DNA from 4 places in the Streptomyces sp. NPDC002623 genome. Region 1 is predicted to be linked to each of the others. Evidence: riboswitches for the same ligand, from Rfam matches in the RefSeq annotation. Region 1 holds a riboswitch; each other region holds the start of a gene.

Region 1 (4,151 bases):
ACCGAGCTCGCCACGATGGACTTCCACCCCCAGCCCCGGGCCGGCGAGGCCAAGCCGTGGGCGTTCCCGGCGCCCGAGCGCGCCGCGCTCGCCAACGGTCTGACGGTCCTGCACTGCCACCGCCCCGGCCAGCAGGTCGTCGCCGTCGAGATCCTCCTCGACGCGCCGCTGGACGCCGAACCGGCCGACCTCGACGGCGTCGCCACGATCATGGCGCGCGCGTTCTCCGAGGGCACCGACAAGCACTCCGCCGAGGAGTTCGCCGCCGAGCTGGAGCGCTGCGGCGCCACCCTGGACGCGCACGCCGATCACCCCGGCGTCCGGCTCAGCCTCGAGGTGCCGGCCTCGCGCCTGCCCAAGGGCCTCGGCCTCCTCGCCGACGCCCTGCGGGCACCCGCGTTCGCCGACAGCGAGGTCGAGCGCCTCGTTCGCAACCGGCTGGACGAGATCCCGCACGAGCTGGCCAACCCCTCCCGGCGTGCCGCCAAGGAGCTCTCCAAGGAGCTGTTCCCGGCCACCGCGCGCATGTCCCGCCCGCGCCAGGGCACGGCGGAGACGGTCGAGAAGATCGACTCCGCTGCGGTGCGCGCCTTCTACGAGAAGCACGTGCGCCCCGCCACGGCCACCGCCGTGGTCGTCGGCGACCTCACCGGCGTCGACCTGGACGCGTTGCTGAGCGACACCCTGGGCGCCTGGACGGGCTCCTCGGCCCAGCCGCGGCCGGTGCCGCCGGTGACCGCCGACGACACCGGCCGGGTCGTCATCGTGGACCGCCCCGGCGCCGTCCAGACGCAGTTGCTGCTCGGCCGTATCGGCGCCGACCGGCACGACCGCGTGTGGCCCGCGCAGGTGCTCGGCACGTACTGCCTCGGCGGCACCCTCACCTCCCGCCTGGACCGCGTCCTGCGCGAGGAGAAGGGCTACACCTACGGCGTCCGCGCCTTCGGGCAGGTCCTGCGGTCCGCCCCGGACGGCTCGGGCGCCGCGATGCTCGCCATCAGCGGCTCCGTGGACACCCCGAACACCGGTCCCGCCCTCGAGGACCTCTGGAAGGTGCTGCGCACCCTCGCGGCCGAGGGGCTGACCGACGCCGAGCGTGACGTCGCCGTGCAGAACCTGGTCGGGGTGGCGCCGCTGAAGTTCGAGACCGCGGCGGCCGTCGCGGGCACGCTGGCCGACCAGGTCGAGCAGCACCTGCCCGACGACTTCCAGGCGACGCTGTACCAGCAGCTCGCCGCGACCGGCACGGTGGAGGCCACCGCGGCGGCCGTGAACGCTTTCCCGGTGGACCGGTTGGTGACCGTCCTCGTGGGCGACGCGGCCCAGATCAAGGCGCCGGTCGAGGCCCTCGGCATCGGCGAGGTGAAGGTCGTGTCCGCGGAGTAGTCCGCGGCGCGGTCACGGCGCGGACCCGGCAACGGCACGCGCGTGTAGGGGCCCTGGTCGACGGAAGCGTCACCAGGGCCGCTAAATGTCCGAATTGGGGCGGAGGTTGCCTGTCTGCCCTGTGGGATGCGCTACAAAAACCGGGATTCGTTTGAGGATTGAAACCTGCCCCGCTTAGCTTCGTGCGGGCTGTTCGTCAGGCAGTGCGCCGCAGCCGCGGCACCGGACAGTCATCGCCGAGTCCCCGTACGGCGCGAGCCAGGGGAGCCGGGGACCCACTTGTGAAGTCCCTGGGGTGAATCGGACGCCCGCGCGAGTTGCGAGGGGGCCCGTAGGAGACCTTCCTGCTCCGAACCCGTCAGCTAACCCGGTAGGCGAGAGGGAAGGAAAGGATACCCCTGTCTTCATGGCGATCACCTGCGCCACCGGGAAGCACCGTCGGCCCAGCCGGATGCAGCGGACCACCGTTCGCGCGGCGGGCGTCGCGGCGCTCACCACCACCGGTGTCATGGCCACCGTCGCCTCCACTCCGGCCCTCGCCGCAGAGCCCACGCCCGAGCAGACCGGGCTGATCCCCGTCGTCACGGTCGGCGAGTCCGTCGCCGAGCAGCTCGACGACCAGGTCGCCGTGCAGAAGCAGGCGGCCTTCGAGCAGGCCGCCCGCGAGGCCGCCGCCAAGAAGGCCGTGGAGGAGCGCGAGGCACGCGTGCGTGCCGCCCGCGAGGCCGAGCGCAAGCGCCTCAACGCCTTCGTGCTGCCGATCACCGGCTCCTACGTGTCCACCGGCTACCAGGCCAGCAGCTCCCTGTGGTCCTCCGGCAGCCACACCGGCGTCGACTTCCACGCGGCCAGCGGCACCACCGTGCACGCGGTCGGCCTGGGCACCGTCGTCGAGGCCGGCTGGGGCGGGTCGTACGGCTACCAGGTCGTGATCAAGATGAACGACGGCACGTACACCCAGTACGGTCACCTGTCGTCCATCGAGGTGTCGGTGGGGCAGCAGGTCACCCCGGGCCAGCGGATCGCGCTGTCCGGCGCGACCGGCAACGTCACCGGCGCGCATCTGCACTTCGAGGCCCGCACCACCGCCGAGTACGGCTCGGACATCGACCCGGTCGCCTACCTCCGCGCGCACGGCGTGAACGTCTGACGACGCACGGCGACAGATCGTTCGGCCCCGGCCCTCCCGGCCGGGGCTTTCGTCGTTTTCGAGATCCTGTTGTCCAAAAAATATCCACGGATTCCAGTCCGCCATCGGAAATTCCCGCTGATTGCAATAGAGTCACGGAACACACGTCAATCGTCGACGTTTCACGGGGATTAAGGCGGAGGTCCGTCATGCGTATTCCGGCGCACTCGGTGTGCACGGCCATCCGGGACGACATCGTCGCGGGTGTCTACGAGCGCGGCAGCCGCCTCACGGAGGAACTCCTCGCCCGCCGCTACGGCGTTTCCCGTGTGCCCGTCCGGGAGGCGCTGCGCACGCTGGAGGCGGAGGGCTTCGTGGTCACACGGCGGCACGCGGGCGCGTGCGTCGCCGAGCCGACCGAGCAGGAGGCTGCGGACCTGCTGGAGATGCGCATGCTGCTGGAGCCGCTCGGCGCCTCCCGGGCCGCCCAGCGGCGCACCGAGGCCCATCTGAAGGTGCTGCGCGGTCTCGTCCGGCTGGGCCAGGAGCGGGCCAGGAGGGGCAACAGCGAGGATCTGCGCTCCCTGGGCGGCTGGTTCCACGAGACGCTCGCCCAGGCCTCCGGAAGCCAGGCCCTGACCTCGATGCTCACCCAGCTGCGCCACAAGATCGCCTGGATGTACATCGTGGACGCCCCGGCGGACCCGGTGGAGTCCTGGGGGGAGCACGGCGCGATCGTGGACGCGGTGGCGCGCGGCGACGGGGAGCGCGCGCGTGCGGTCACGGCGCTGCACACCGAGCGCGCGACGGCCGTGCACCGGCTGCGCTTTTCCGGCGGCGTGGAGCGCGTCGACCGTGTGAGGACTTCGCAACCTCCCGTAAACATGACGGGTCTGCGGCATTAACACGGGGGCCGTATACAAAGAGGAGTTAATTCGCGGGGCACTATTTCTGCTGCCCATGAGCGGGAAATTCAAAGGGCTCGCCCGACAATTCGGACGAGCCCTTCGGTGTTGCGGGACGACGACTTTAAGGCAGCGCGCCGTCAGGGTTTTCAGACGGTCTCGGGGAGTTCCTCGAGACCCTCGGCGACCAGCTTCGCGAGCCGGTCGAGGGCAGTGTCCGCGCCCTCGGCCTCGGACGCGAGGACGATCTCCTCGCCGCCCTTGGCGCCCAGGCCGAGAACGGCCAGCATGGAGGCCGCGTTGACGGGGTTGCCGTCGGCCTTGGCGATCGTCACGGGGATACCTGCGGCCGTGGCGGCCCGGACGAAGATGGAAGCGGGGCGGGCGTGAAGGCCCTCGGCCCAGCCGACGTTGACGCGGCGCTCAGCCATGTGATGCTGCCCTTCAGTGTCTCAGGTTGTCTAGACCAGTGTTCCACACGTGAAGCCCGGGAGGGGCGGTCCATGCGTCCCGTCCCGACGTGGTCGTCGGATCGCGGCCTCGATCCGACGTGCGTCCTCCACAGACTGCCTCGCGCCGTTGTCGTACGCGAGCCGTACTCTGGGCCCCATGCAGAGCGCGTCGGACCGGCACGAGTACCCCGCCCACTGGGAGGCCGACGTGGTGCTGCGCGACGGCGGCACCGCACGCATCCGCCCCATCACCGTTGATGACGCCGAGCGCCTGGTCAG
Region 2 (4,151 bases), on a different contig from region 1:
ACCCTGGCCCGGCGCGCCGCGGCGATCGGCGTCGAGCTGTTCGTCGTCGACGACGGCTGGTTCGGCAAGCGCACCGGCGACCACGCCGGGCTCGGCGACTGGACGCCCAACCCCGACCGCTTCCCGAACGGCCTGAAGCCCCTCGCGGACTATGTGCACGCCCTCGGCATGCAGTTCGGCATCTGGGTCGAGCCCGAGATGGTCAACCCCGACAGCGAGCTGTACCGGGCCCACCCCGACTGGGCGCAGTTCCAACCGGGACGAAAGCGGACGGAGTTCCGCAATCAGCTCGTACTCAACCTCGCGCGCGAGGACGTCCAGGAGTACCTCTGGGAGCAGCTCCACGGGCTTCTCTCCAGCGCCCCCGTCGACTACGTCAAGTGGGACTTCAACCGCTGCTTCACCGACGCGGGCTGGCCGGACGACCCCTACCCGCAGCGGCTCTGGGTCGACCATGTAAGGGCCCTGTACGGCCTCCTGGACCGACTGCGGGCGGCCCACCCGGGCGTCGCCTTCGAGTCCTGCTCGGGCGGCGGCGGACGTATCGACCTCGGGATCATGAGCCGCACCGACCAGGTGTGGACCTCCGACAACACCGACCCGCTCGACCGGCTCGACATCCAGCATGGCTTCAGTCAGATCCACCCCGCCCGGGTCATGGCCGCGTGGGTCACCGACAGTCCCAACGCCCAGCTCAACGGCCGGGTGAGCTCGCTGCGCTTCCGGTTCGTCAGCGCCATGGCCGGTGTGCTCGGCGTCGGCGGCGACCTCTCGGAGTGGAGCGAGGAGGAACTCGCCGAGGCGCGGGAGTGGGTGGACCTCTACAAGGAGATCCGGCCTCTGGTGCAGCACGGCGACCTCTACCGGCTGCGTCCCCCGGCGGGCGGTCTGAGCGCCGTCCAGTATGTGCGCGGAGACGAGAGCGTCGTCCTCGCCTGGCTCCAGGCCCAGCGGTTCGGGGAGCCCGTGCCGGTGCTCCGGCTGCGCGGACTCGACCCGACACAGTCGTATGAATGCCGCGAAACGGGCGAAGTTCACCGAGGTGCGGTGCTGTTGCATCACGGGCTGCGCACCGAGCTGAAGGGCGACCTTGATGCGACGGTTATCCGACTCCGTCGTATCTGAGCCTTCTGTCCGAATTGGATCCTTAATTCCAACTCGCTCTGGAATAAAGGATCCTGGAGGGCTGTCACGTGAGCAGCGTCATATCCGTGACCGAGCGTCGTACGTCATGTTCACGTAATTCATGCGCTTTTCAAGGGTATTCGGCGAATGGCGGGCGTTTGGATTCACGGAGTGTGACCGGGAATTCTCACAGCAGATCAAGAGAAATGCATTAACCGTGCAACCTCTGCTTGTCCCCGTGCGTCCTGGTCGCTTACGTTCCACACCAATCCGGACGGATGCCTAATCCTGCCGCCGCCCGGAGCCCGCACACTCACCCGTCCACGGCAGGAGCGGGGGACCCACAGGCACAACCGCCTGTTCCGGTCCCGGAACAGGCTTGGGGTAAAGCCGCGCCTCGGCGCGGCCGGGCATCTCCAGCTCGCACCCGACAGCTCACCTCGCAGGCGCCGGAGAGGAATTCGCCATGCCCGCGAAGGGTAAGCACCGTCGTCCCAAGACCCAGCGCTTCACTCGTTCGATAGCCGTCGCCGGAACCGGCGGCGCAGCGCTCGCCCTTCCGCTCATGGGCGCCGCCGGCGCTCACGCGGCCCCCGCTCAGTCCGTTTCCCAGTCCGTTTCGCAGGCCGCGTCCCAGTCGGTCGCGCAGACGGTTTCGGAAAGCGCCGTGCAGGCCGCTCCGGTGACCCGGAAGACCGCCGCCGCGAAGACCTACACCGTGCGGTCCGGGGACTACCTCTCGAAGATCGCGGACGAGCAGGACGTCAGCGGCGGCTGGCAGAAGCTGTACCAGGACAACCGTGCGGCCGTCGGCGACAACCCCTCGCTGATCCACCCCGGCCTCAAGCTGTCGATCGGCAAGCAGGCCGCGACCGGCACCACCGAGTCGTCCGGTTCGTCCTCCTCGGCCTCCTCTTCCGGAAGCTCGTCGTCGAAGTCCTCGAAGTCGGCGAAGTCCTCCGACTCGAAGTCCTCCGACTCGCAGGCCTCCACCTCGTCCTCCGCCTCGTCCTCGAAGACGACCACGCAGGCGGCCGAGAGCAGCACCGGCGCCTCCAGCGGTTACCAGCTCCCCGTGGCCGGCGCCTCCGTCGGCACCGCGTACCACGTGGCCGGCAGCATGTGGTCCAGCGGCTACCACACCGGCGTCGACTTCGTCGTGCCGACCGGCACCTCCCTCAAGGCCGTGGGCGCGGGCACCGTCGTCTCCGCGGGCTGGGGCGGCGCGTACGGCAACCAGGTCGTCATCAAGCTCGCCGACGGCTACTACGCCCAGTACGCCCACCTGTCCCAGCTGTCGGTCTCGGCCGGCCAGACCGTGACCGCGGGCCAGCAGGTCGGCCTCTCCGGCGCGACCGGCAATGTGACCGGCCCGCACCTGCACTTCGAGATCCGCACCACGCCGGACTACGGCTCGGACGTGGACCCGATCGCCTACCTCCGCTCGCACGGAGTCTCCGTCTAGCATCCGCGGACGACCCACCGCCTGACACGCAGTCGAAGGCCGGACCCCGATCCCCGGGTCCGGCCTTCGGCGTGTCCGCGTCCGTTTTCTTGATCGTTTCATTGCCGCCGTGTGGCGGGTTCGTGGCAGCCGCATGGCATCCCTTTTCGCCCTGTCGACAACCGGGCCAGAGTGGGGACACAGTGATCTCCGTCAGGGAGCAAGCGCTTTCCACCGCTCTTCGGAGGTCCCGTGTCCGGCGTCGTCCACCGCTGCACCGCCGTCGTCAGGTGTGCCGCGACCGCGGCGGTCGTGGCGCTTCTCGTGGCCGGGGCCGCTCCGCCCGCGTCCGCCTCGGCCGCTGGTGCGGGTGCGGGTGCGGGTGCGGGTGCCGCGAGCGTCGTCCGCCCCGACGACCGGCGGCTCGTCTACGAGGGCCGCTGGGGGCGTACCGCCGAGGCCGCCGTCACCGTCAACTCCGGTTCGCGGCTGCGGTTCCGGTTCGTCGGGAGCGCCGTCCACGCCCTGTTCGACGTCTCGTCGGTCACCGTGCCCGCGCAGCTCTACGTCTCCGTCGACGGCGGACCCAGGCAGCTGTACGCCGTCGACCGCGGCGACCTCCGGATCGCGGCGACCGGGCGAGGCCAGCACACGGCCGAGCTGTCCGTGAAGGACGTCTCCGCGCGGGTGAACCGGTGGACGCCGCCGCTGGAGTCGGGCGTCACGCTGACCGGCATCCGGGGCCGCCTGCTGGAGCAACGTGCGCCGAGAGCCCCGGAGTTGGTGTTCTTGGGCGACTCCGTCACCCAGGGCGTACTGGCGCTCTGCGCGGTCAACACCTCCGACTGCGCCGACGGGACGGCCGCCTACCCCACCCTGGTCGCCGACGCCCTGCACGCCTCGCTCACCCAGGTCGGTTTCGGCCGCCAGGGTGTGATCCGGACCGGCAACGGGGGAGTGCCGGCCGCCGGTGACGCGTACGCCTGGAACCATGCGGGCTCCCCGGCCCGGCCGGACCGGGACGCCGATGTGATCGTCGTCAACCAGGGCACCAACGACACCGCGTTCGGCTCGGCCGAGTTCCGCACCGCCTACCGCGCCTACCTCGAACTTCTGCGGGCGGCCGCGCCGCACGCCCGCATCCTCGCCCTGCGTCCCTTCGGCGGGGCGCACGCCGCCGACATCGCCGAGGTCGTCGCCGAACTCGCCGACCGGCGCACGGAGTTCGTCGACACCGCCGGCTGGCTCTCGGCCGCCGATGGCGACTTCCAGGACGCCGTCCATCCGAACGCCCAGGGCCACCGCAAGGCGGCCGACCGCCTGATCCCCCTCATCGGAAAGCTCGCGAAGGAGCACCAGTGAACGCCATCCGCCGCCGAAGAGCCGTCGCCGTCTCCACCGTCTGCGCCGCCCTGCTGGCCGGGCTCTTCTCCGCGCCCGCCGGACACGCCGCCGACGCCCCGCGCCGGATCGTCGAGGACCTCGACCGCGGCCTGGTCGCCGTGCCGTCCGGGCAGGGCACGTTCCTCAGCTGGCGGCTCCTCGGCACCGAGTACGCGAGGTACGGCGACGCCATCGCCTT
Region 3 (4,151 bases), on a different contig from region 1:
GACGGCGAGGTCGGCGATGGTGACGTCCTCGGTCTCGCCGGAACGGTGGGACATCATGCACTTGAAGCCGTTGCGCTGGGCGAGCTCGACGGCGTCCAGGGTCTCGGTCAGCGAGCCGATCTGGTTCACCTTGACGAGCAGGGCGTTCGCGGAGCCCTCCTCGATGCCGCGGGCCAGGCGCTCGGGGTTGGTGACGAACAGGTCGTCGCCGACGATCTGGACCTTGTCACCGATCTTCTCGGTGATGACGTTCCAGCCGGCCCAGTCGTCCTCGTACAGCGGGTCCTCGATGGAGACCAGCGGGTACGCGGAGACGAGCTCCTCGTAGTACTCGGTCATCTCGGCGGCCGAGCGGGACTTGCCCTCGAACTCGTACTTGCCGTCCTTGTAGAACTCGGACGCGGCGACGTCGAGCGCGAGCGCGATCTGCTCGCCGGGGATGTAACCGGCCTGCTTGATGGCCTCGACGATGAGGTCGAGGGCGGCGCGGTTGGACTCCAGGTTCGGGGCGAAGCCGCCCTCGTCGCCGAGGCCGGTGGACAGGCCCTTGGTCTTCAGCACCTTCTTGAGGGTGTGGTAGACCTCGGCGCCCCAGCGCAGGGCCTCGGAGAAGGACTCCGCGCCGATCGGGGCGATCATGAACTCCTGGATGTCCACGTTGGAGTCGGCGTGCGAGCCGCCGTTCAGGATGTTCATCATCGGCACCGGCAGCAGGTGCGCGTTGGGGCCGCCCAGGTAGCGGAACAGCGGCAGGTCGCTGGCCTCGGAGGCGGCGTGGGCCACGGCGAGCGAGACGCCGAGGATGGCGTTGGCGCCGAGGGAGCCCTTGTTGTCGGTGGCGTCCAGGTCGAACATGGCCTGGTCGATCAGGCGCTGCTCGGTGGCGTCGTAGCCGACGAGCTCCGGGCCGATCTGCTCGATGACGGCGAGGACGGCCTTCTCGACACCCTTGCCGTGGTAGCGGTTCGGGTCACCGTCGCGGAGCTCGATGGCCTCGAAGGCACCGGTGGAGGCGCCGGACGGAACGGCGGCACGACCCGTGCTGCCGTCGTCGAGGCCGACCTCGACCTCGACCGTGGGGTTGCCTCGGGAGTCCAGGATTTCCCGGGCTACGACGACGTCGATGGACGGCACGAGCATCTCCTTCTTGGGATGTGACGCTGGTTGTGCGGGGCAGGTGGGCCGTGACGGGCCCGCGCTGAGCCTTGCGACTAGAGCCTAACCGCCTTCGGGGCGTCGGCAGCCGACCGACCGCCCCGTGGACAAACTGACCGTACTCATTGTTCACGCACGGAACAAAGGGCGCGGTCGCCAAAGACCAACAGGAAGTTGCCAACCGGCAAAGGAAACAGGCAAGAGGAACGGGAGGCGGGGGGACGGGGGACGGGGGACGGGCAAAGAGAAACCCCGCTCCGGTGCGTACGGGGGAACACGCACCGGAGCGGGGGGCCCGTGGGGACGGGGGGTGACCCTCACGAGGTCTTCAGTGTGCGGGCCTCACCTGGGAGGGCGCTGTGACTTCCCTGAGAGCCGGATGTCACTTCGGGAGCCGGAGCCCGACCCAGGAGCCGCAGCTCACTTCAGGTGCAGCTGCTGGCCCGGGTAGATGAGGTCGGCGTCGTCGACGATGTCCTTGTTCAGCTCGAACAGCTTCTGCCAGCCGCCGGCGACCTTGTGCTTCTCGGCGATGGAGCTGAGGGTGTCGCCCTTGACGACCTTGTACTCGCCGTCGCCCTTCTCGACCTTCTTGCCGGTCGGGGTGGTGACCGTCTTGGAGGCGGCCGGTCGGTCGGTCGAGCGGGAGGCGCTCTGCTCCTCGGTCGAACGGGTGCTGGTGCTGTTCGACGAGCTGGAGGAGCTGGAGCCGGAGCTGGAGCCGGAGCTGGTGGAGTCGGCGCTGCCGCCGTTGTAGGCGGCGCTGGACAGGCCCGTGCCGCAGACCGGCCAGGCGCCCTTGCCCTGGCCCGCGAGGACCTTCTCGGCGACGGTTATCTGCTGCGTCTTGGAGGCCTGGTTGGCCTGCGCGGCGTACTGCGTGCCGCCGTACGCGGCCCAGGTGGAGGCGGAGAACTGCAGACCGCCGTAGTAGCCGTTGCCGGTGTTGATGGACCAGTTGCCGCCGGACTCGCACTGGGCGACCGCGTCCCACTCGGCGGCGGTGGCGGCGGAGGCGTTGCCGGCCGCCATCAGCGGGGCGGCGATGGCGACGCCGGTGACGCCGGCGAGCGTGGCGACGCGGGTGGCCTTGGACGGACGACGGTGCTTGCCCTTACCGGAAAACAGCATGGTGGATCCCCTCACCGACGCCTGCGAGGTGAGCTGTCGGGTTCGGGCCGTGTGAGTTGCCCGGCCACTCCTCCAGGGGAGGCGTGGCTTCACCCCAAGCCGGATCCGGCGTCAACCGCCGGTCCCGGCACTTACCTTGGGTCCCCCGCTCCTGCCTACGGCGCTTGACGCGACGACTGTTCCCGGGCGGCCGCTGGCAGGACTCGGCGTTGCGACGACCGGGGCTCGGATTGCCGAGCGGCCTTGACCGTAGCCACGTGATCCGCGGAATTTCAAAGACGATCAGGGCTTCTGAGACTCATCCCACACTTTCACCAAACCGGACATTCCGGAGCGAAGTGTGACGTGAACTCCCGGCGTTTTTCGGTGCGTTCCTGCCCTATTGGACCGCTGTGTCGAGGGTCTGACCGGTGACGATGTCGCTCGGGTCGGCACCGATGAGGTCCCTGTTCTCGGCATAGAGGGCCTGCCATCCGCCGTCGATGCCAAGGGAGTCGGCGATGGAGACGAGGGAGTCGCCTTCCTGGACGACGTAGGTGACCGCGGCGTGCCGACCGGCGGAGGCGGCGGAGACGCCGTCCACTGCGGCGTCGCTCGCCGCGGTGTCGGTCGCGCCGGTGGCGCTCTTCGTCGTGGGGGTCGCACTCTCGTCGGCGGTGGCGCCGCGGTGCTTGCCGGAGCCGAGGGAGCCGGTGTCGACGAGGCTCCAAGAGCCCGCATCCTGGACCGACTTGTCCGAGTAGCCCGAGTCGTCCGCTTCCGAGGTCGCCGAGGGAGAGCCGTCGGTCCCGGCGGGATCGTCAGCGGTGGAGGACGAAGGGGATGAAGGCGACGAAGGGGACACCGAAGGCGAACTCGATGAATCCACTGACGAGTCGGACGACTCGGACGATCCCGCCGAACTGTCGTCGGTGCTCGACGAGCCCGAAGAGTCCGAGGAGCTCGATGAATCCGAGGAGTCGCCGTCCAGCCCCTTGGGCAGATCGGACGATCCGGACGACGAAGACGTGTCGGACGAGTCGTCCGCCACGCCGGTGTCCACGTCCAGCGCGCCGTTCTCCTGGGTGAGCCCGGAGGTCAGCCCGCAGGTGCCCCACGCGCCGACGTTCTCGGCGGCGAGCAGTTTCTGCGCGACGGCGATCTGCTGGTTGCGGCTGGCCAGGTCGGGGCTCGTCGCGTAGTCGAGTCCGCCGTACGTCTCCCATTCCTTCTGGGTGAGGCTCAGGCCGCCGTACTCGCCGCCCTTGGCGGCGCTCCACGAGCCGCCGGTCTCGCACTGTGCCACCTTGTCCCACACCGTGCCGTCGGCGGCGCTCGCGCCGGAGGCGGCCAGCAGCGGGATGGCGATGGCGGACCCGGTCACTCCGGCTGCGACGAGGAGGGCCGGAGCCTGACGGGGGCGACGGTGACGACCGTTCCCGGAGAGCATGCGAGGGCCTTTCTCTGGACAGCAGTGACCGGCGCGACGGGTGCGACTGACGCGTCGCGCTGACGAGTGAACGTATCGGCACACGATCACTTGTCACAAGTTAATGCCGCGCAGATCACGTGAAGATCACAGACTTGAGGGTCGGTCACCTTTGCTTCGCCGAATGGTCACACTCCGGCTGACATCCGATCAGATACGCACGGAAGTGAACTCGACCGGGAGCGTCCGCAGTCCGCGCATGATGAGCCCGCCACGCCACCTCAACTGGGCCGGGTCCACGGCCAGTCGGAGGTCGGGCAGCCGGGTGAGCAGGGCAGCCAGCGCGGTCTGGCCCTCCAGCCGGGCCAGCGGGGCGCCCAGGCAGTAGTGGATGCCGTGGCCGTAGCCGAGGTGTTGATTGTCACGGCGGGACAGGTCGAGGCGGTCGGGGTCGGCG
Region 4 (4,151 bases), on a different contig from region 1:
GCGGCGATCTTGTCGAGGAGTTGCTGTGCGGTGATCTTCGGCAGGTCGGGGTCGCCGGAGTCGGCGAGCGCCGGGACCAGCCCGATCGTCGCCGCCGCGACACCGATCACGGTGACCGGGACGACGTACCGCACTGCCTTGCGCCGCCCGAGGCGCAGCTCGTCGGCGTCCCCACCGGTCGCGTACCCAGCGGTCGCGTCCACGCCGGTCGTGGTGTCGTCGGATGCCTTCGGTGCCATGTGTGCCTTACCTCCGTCGTCGGCGGCGGCTGGTCATCTCGCGCTGAAGTTCCCCACCCCAAGCCGCCATTCTCACCCGAATCGGTGAGGAGTGGTGTTTTCCGTGGTTCCCATCTGACCAAATCCACTCTTCGGAAGCGTCAACCCGGGGACTCAACTCCACGTACACCTCCGGTATGACACAACGCGCCGAGACCACGCCCGACCCGTAGGGGTCGGCGGGCGGTGGGCGGGCTGGGACGGGGCGGAGACCGGTGGGCGGAGACCGGTGGGCGGAGACCGGTGGGTGGGGTCAGCCGGCTCGGTGGACCACGGCGTCGCAGAGTTCCATCAGCGCCGCCTTGGAGTCGCACTCCCGCAACGGCGCCAACGCGGCCCGCGCGTCCTTCGCGTACCGCACCGTGTCCCGGCGGGCCTGTTCCAGCGCCGGGTGGGCCCGGAGCGCCTCCAGGGCCTCGGCGAGCCGGGCATCGTCGCTCAGGTCGGAGTCCAGCAGCTCGCACAGGGCGATGTCCTCGGGCAGCGACAACCGCGCCGCCCGCTCCCGCAGCCGCAGCACCGGCAGCGTGGGAACGCCCTCGCGAAGGTCCGTCCCGGGCGTCTTTCCCGACTCGCGCGAGTCGGAGGCGATGTCCAGGACGTCGTCCGCCAGCTGGAAGGCGACGCCCAGCCGCTCGCCGTACTGCGTCAGCACGTCGACGACCGTCTCGTCGGCGCCCGACATCATCGCCCCGAAGCGGCAGGCGACCGCCACCAGCGAGCCCGTCTTGCCGCCGAGCACGTCGAGGTAGTGCTCGACCGGGTCGCGCCCGTCCGTCGGCCCTGCCGTCTCCAGGATCTGTCCGGTGACCAGCCGCTCGAACGCCTCCGCCTGCACCCGAACCGCCTCCGGCCCGAGGTCGGCCAGGATGTGGGAGGCGCGCGCGAAGAGGAAGTCACCCGTGAGGACGGCGACGGAGTTCCCCCAGCGGGCGTTCGCGCTGGGCACCCCGCGCCGCACGGCGGCCTCGTCCATCACGTCGTCGTGGTACAGCGTGGCCAGATGGGTGAGCTCCACGACCACGGCCGACGGCACGATCCCCGGCGCGTACGGGTCCCCGAACTGCGAGGCGAGCACCACGAGCAGCGGCCGGAACCGCTTCCCGCCCGCCCGTACGAGGTGCTGGGCAGCCTCCGTGATGAACGGAACCTCACTCTTGGTGGCCTCGAGCAAGCCTTCCTCGACAGCCGCCAATCCGGCCTGGACATCGGCTTCCAGAGCCTGGTCCCGCACGCTCAGCCCGAACGGCCCGACGACGGTCACGAGGGGTCTCCTGTCTGCTGGTGTCTACTGGCGATTACGCGGTTTGTCGATAGGTCGCTGCCATCACTCAAGTCAGCGTATCCGGTCACGTTTCGATCACCGATAGCCCCCACGTCCCGCAGGCTCGAATGGGCCCGCCGAGGAGGCGTCGCGCCGGGTCTGCCGACGCCGGATCCGGCCCGTTATGTTTCTGATCAGCCCATATGAACGAACACCTATCGAGTTACCAGGTAGTAGTGATTCATGCCTGCCGGGTGATCCAGGGGCGCCCCGCGACCGTTTCCCGCCACGCGCGGGCGGGCGCGCCGCCTGGCGCCCCGCACCGCGAGGCCTCCCGCGTCGTCGGATCGACGAAATCCATGAGCGACAAAATGGACACATGGGAACGGATGGCAGCAAAGCGCTGAGAATTCCAGGCCCACCCCTTTGCCGCTCCTTTAACTATGAGTTGGGAACAATGCCCGATTCGCCACTCTTGTGATTGCTGGTGAGTTGGCTCACTCCCGGCACCGAGCCGCCCCCCGCACGCCATCCACCATTTCCCCGCGCCCCTCAAGCAAGTTGGGGCTTTGCACCCACAAAGGATCAAGCACCCCATAGGGCACAGACCAAGGTCAATAGGGGTGATCTGTGAATCCGCTACTTGTTCCGGACATGTGCTCTCGCATACGTTCCCGGCCTGTCGGGCGGACGCCGAATCCTGCCGCCGCCCGAAACACCCATCGAGAACCGCACGGCAGGAGCGGGGGAACCAGGTAGGCCGCCGAATCGAAATTCTGGACGTCTTGGATTTTCAGGATGTTTCGGACACTTCGGTACGGCTTGGGGTGAAGTCGCATCCGTCAGGACGCGGCCGGGCAGCTCCCGCCCGAACCCGACAGCTCACCTCGCAGGCGCCGGAGAGGAACTTCGTCATGTCCGCTGCCGCTCAGCCGCGCCGCGCCCGCCGTACCCGTCTCGCCCGCACGCTCGCCGTCGCCGCCACCGGCGCGGCCGTGCTCGCCCTTCCGATCATCGGCTCCACCACCGCCTCCGCGGCCACGCCGACCGTCACCACCGCCTCCAGCCTCGGCTACGCCAACAACCTCGACGGCTGGATCCGCGCCTCGCTCCAGGTCATGGCGCAGCACGGCATCCCGGGGACGTACAACGGCATCTACCGCAACGTCATCCGCGAGTCCTCCGGCAACCCCAACGCCATCAATCTCTGGGACTCCAACGCGGCCGCGGGCATCCCGTCCAAGGGACTGCTCCAGGTCATCGACCCGACCTTCCGCGCCTACCACGTCGCCGGCACGTCGTGGAACTCCTACGACCCGGTCGCCAACATCACCGCCGCCTGCAACTACGCGGCCGCGCGCTACGGCTCGATCGACAACGTGTTCGGCGCGTACTGACAGAACCCCCTACGGGACCTACAGGCCCTGATGGTCCTACGGGACCTAGGGGTCCTACGGGAACAGTCTTTCGAGGACGACGGCCACGCCGTCGTCCTCGTTCGACGTCGTCACCTCGTCGGCCACGGCCTTGAGCTCGGGATGGGCGTTGGCCATGGCGACACCGTGCGCGGCCCAGTCGAACATCGGGATGTCGTTGGGCATGTCCCCGAACGCGACGGTGTCCTCGGGCCGCAGACCCAGGTGTTCGGCGGCCAGTGCCAGGCCCGTCGCCTTGGTGATCCCGCAGGGCTGCAGCTCGACCGTGCCCGGCCCCGACATGGTGACGGTGGCGAGCGAGCCGACCACCGAGCGGGCCGTCGCCGCCAGCTCGTCGTCGGACAGCGTGGGATGGCGCAGCAGCACCTTGCTGATCGGCTCGCACCACAGATCGTCGCGTCGGTCGACGCGCAGGGCGGGCAGTGTCGGGTGCGGCATCCGGTAGCCCGGCTCGATGAGCGTCAGTCCGTCGACGCCGTCCTGGTCGACGGCCGCGTACAGCTGCCCGACCTCCGCCTCGATCTTGCCGAGCGCGGTCTCCGCCAGCTCCCGGTCCAGCGTGACCGACCACAGCAGACGGTCCGCGCCGGCGTCGTACAACTGCGCGCCCTGTCCGCACACCGCGAGCCCCCTGCTGTGCAGGCGGTCGAGGAGCGGCCGGACCCGGGGCGCGGGCCGTCCCGTCACCACCAGGTGGCGTGCGCCGGCGGCCGTCACCCGCGCGAGGGCGTCGAGCGACCGGTCGGAGAAGGTGTCGTCGCCGCGGAGCAGCGTTCCGTCCAGGTCGGTGGCGATCAGGGAGTACGCGGTGCGCGCGGCATATGCGAGGGGTGCGGCCATGATCAGAGAATACGGATCCCGCGCCCCCCGGGTTCGACGCAAACCGAACGACGGCCAGGTCCTGTCCTGTTCTGCCAACTCCCCTTTAAAAGAAACGGCTTTCTGACGCGTTGCCGGGTAGTGGACGGTTAAAGGCCTCTGCACCGGTTGGCAACAACATGGGACGCTACCTACCGCGACGCCCGGGTGGAGCGGTACCGTCCAGGTGTCCAGGGGGGACTTGATCGGGGGGTCAGGTTGAGCAGTGGGCGCATTCGTGTGCTGAGGCCACAGGACCTCGGCGAGGGGGAGAGGGAGCGGTGGCGGGCACTGCGTGCCGCGTCGACGCTTCCG

The links. A riboswitch is a leader RNA that binds a small molecule or an ion and turns the genes downstream of it on or off. The one in region 1 is predicted to bind cyclic di-AMP.
Region 2: it holds a riboswitch for cyclic di-AMP, as region 1 does, so the genes downstream of both, ACWD4O_RS22665 (M23 family metallopeptidase) here and ACWD4O_RS00495 (M23 family metallopeptidase) in region 1, are expected to answer to the same signal.
Region 3: it holds a riboswitch for cyclic di-AMP, as region 1 does, so the genes downstream of both, ACWD4O_RS32270 (transglycosylase family protein) here and ACWD4O_RS00495 (M23 family metallopeptidase) in region 1, are expected to answer to the same signal.
Region 4: it holds a riboswitch for cyclic di-AMP, as region 1 does, so the genes downstream of both, ACWD4O_RS21700 (transglycosylase SLT domain-containing protein) here and ACWD4O_RS00495 (M23 family metallopeptidase) in region 1, are expected to answer to the same signal.

The regions. Positions count from the first base shown of each region.
Region 1 is NZ_JBSFWB010000001.1:124,543-128,693, forward strand. It holds gene ACWD4O_RS00485 (M16 family metallopeptidase) at 1-1, shown strand, start outside; gene ACWD4O_RS00490 (M16 family metallopeptidase) at 1-1,386, shown strand, start outside; cyclic di-AMP (ydaO/yuaA leader) riboswitch at 1,611-1,778, shown strand; gene ACWD4O_RS00495 (M23 family metallopeptidase) at 1,793-2,536, shown strand; gene ACWD4O_RS00500 (GntR family transcriptional regulator) at 2,725-3,420, shown strand; gene ACWD4O_RS00505 (HPr family phosphocarrier protein) at 3,570-3,851, opposite strand; gene ACWD4O_RS00510 (bifunctional acetate--CoA ligase family protein/GNAT family N-acetyltransferase) at 4,030-4,151, shown strand, end outside.
Region 2 is NZ_JBSFWB010000012.1:41,955-46,105, reverse strand. It holds gene ACWD4O_RS22670 (alpha-galactosidase) at 1-1,125, shown strand, start outside; cyclic di-AMP (ydaO/yuaA leader) riboswitch at 1,430-1,587, shown strand; gene ACWD4O_RS22665 (M23 family metallopeptidase) at 1,592-2,590, shown strand; gene ACWD4O_RS22660 (GDSL-type esterase/lipase family protein) at 2,822-3,931, shown strand; gene ACWD4O_RS22655 (rhamnogalacturonan lyase family protein) at 3,928-4,151, shown strand, end outside.
Region 3 is NZ_JBSFWB010000021.1:84,025-88,175, reverse strand. It holds gene eno (phosphopyruvate hydratase) at 1-1,140, opposite strand, end outside; gene ACWD4O_RS32270 (transglycosylase family protein) at 1,576-2,286, opposite strand; cyclic di-AMP (ydaO/yuaA leader) riboswitch at 2,290-2,459, opposite strand; gene ACWD4O_RS32265 (transglycosylase family protein) at 2,666-3,715, opposite strand; gene ACWD4O_RS32260 (cytochrome P450 family protein) at 3,905-4,151, opposite strand, start outside.
Region 4 is NZ_JBSFWB010000011.1:169,527-173,677, reverse strand. It holds gene ACWD4O_RS21710 (LolA family protein) at 1-239, opposite strand, end outside; gene ACWD4O_RS21705 (polyprenyl synthetase family protein) at 532-1,542, opposite strand; cyclic di-AMP (ydaO/yuaA leader) riboswitch at 2,240-2,453, shown strand; gene ACWD4O_RS21700 (transglycosylase SLT domain-containing protein) at 2,457-2,939, shown strand; gene ACWD4O_RS21695 (HAD family hydrolase) at 2,994-3,818, opposite strand; gene ACWD4O_RS21690 (GNAT family N-acetyltransferase) at 4,077-4,151, shown strand, end outside.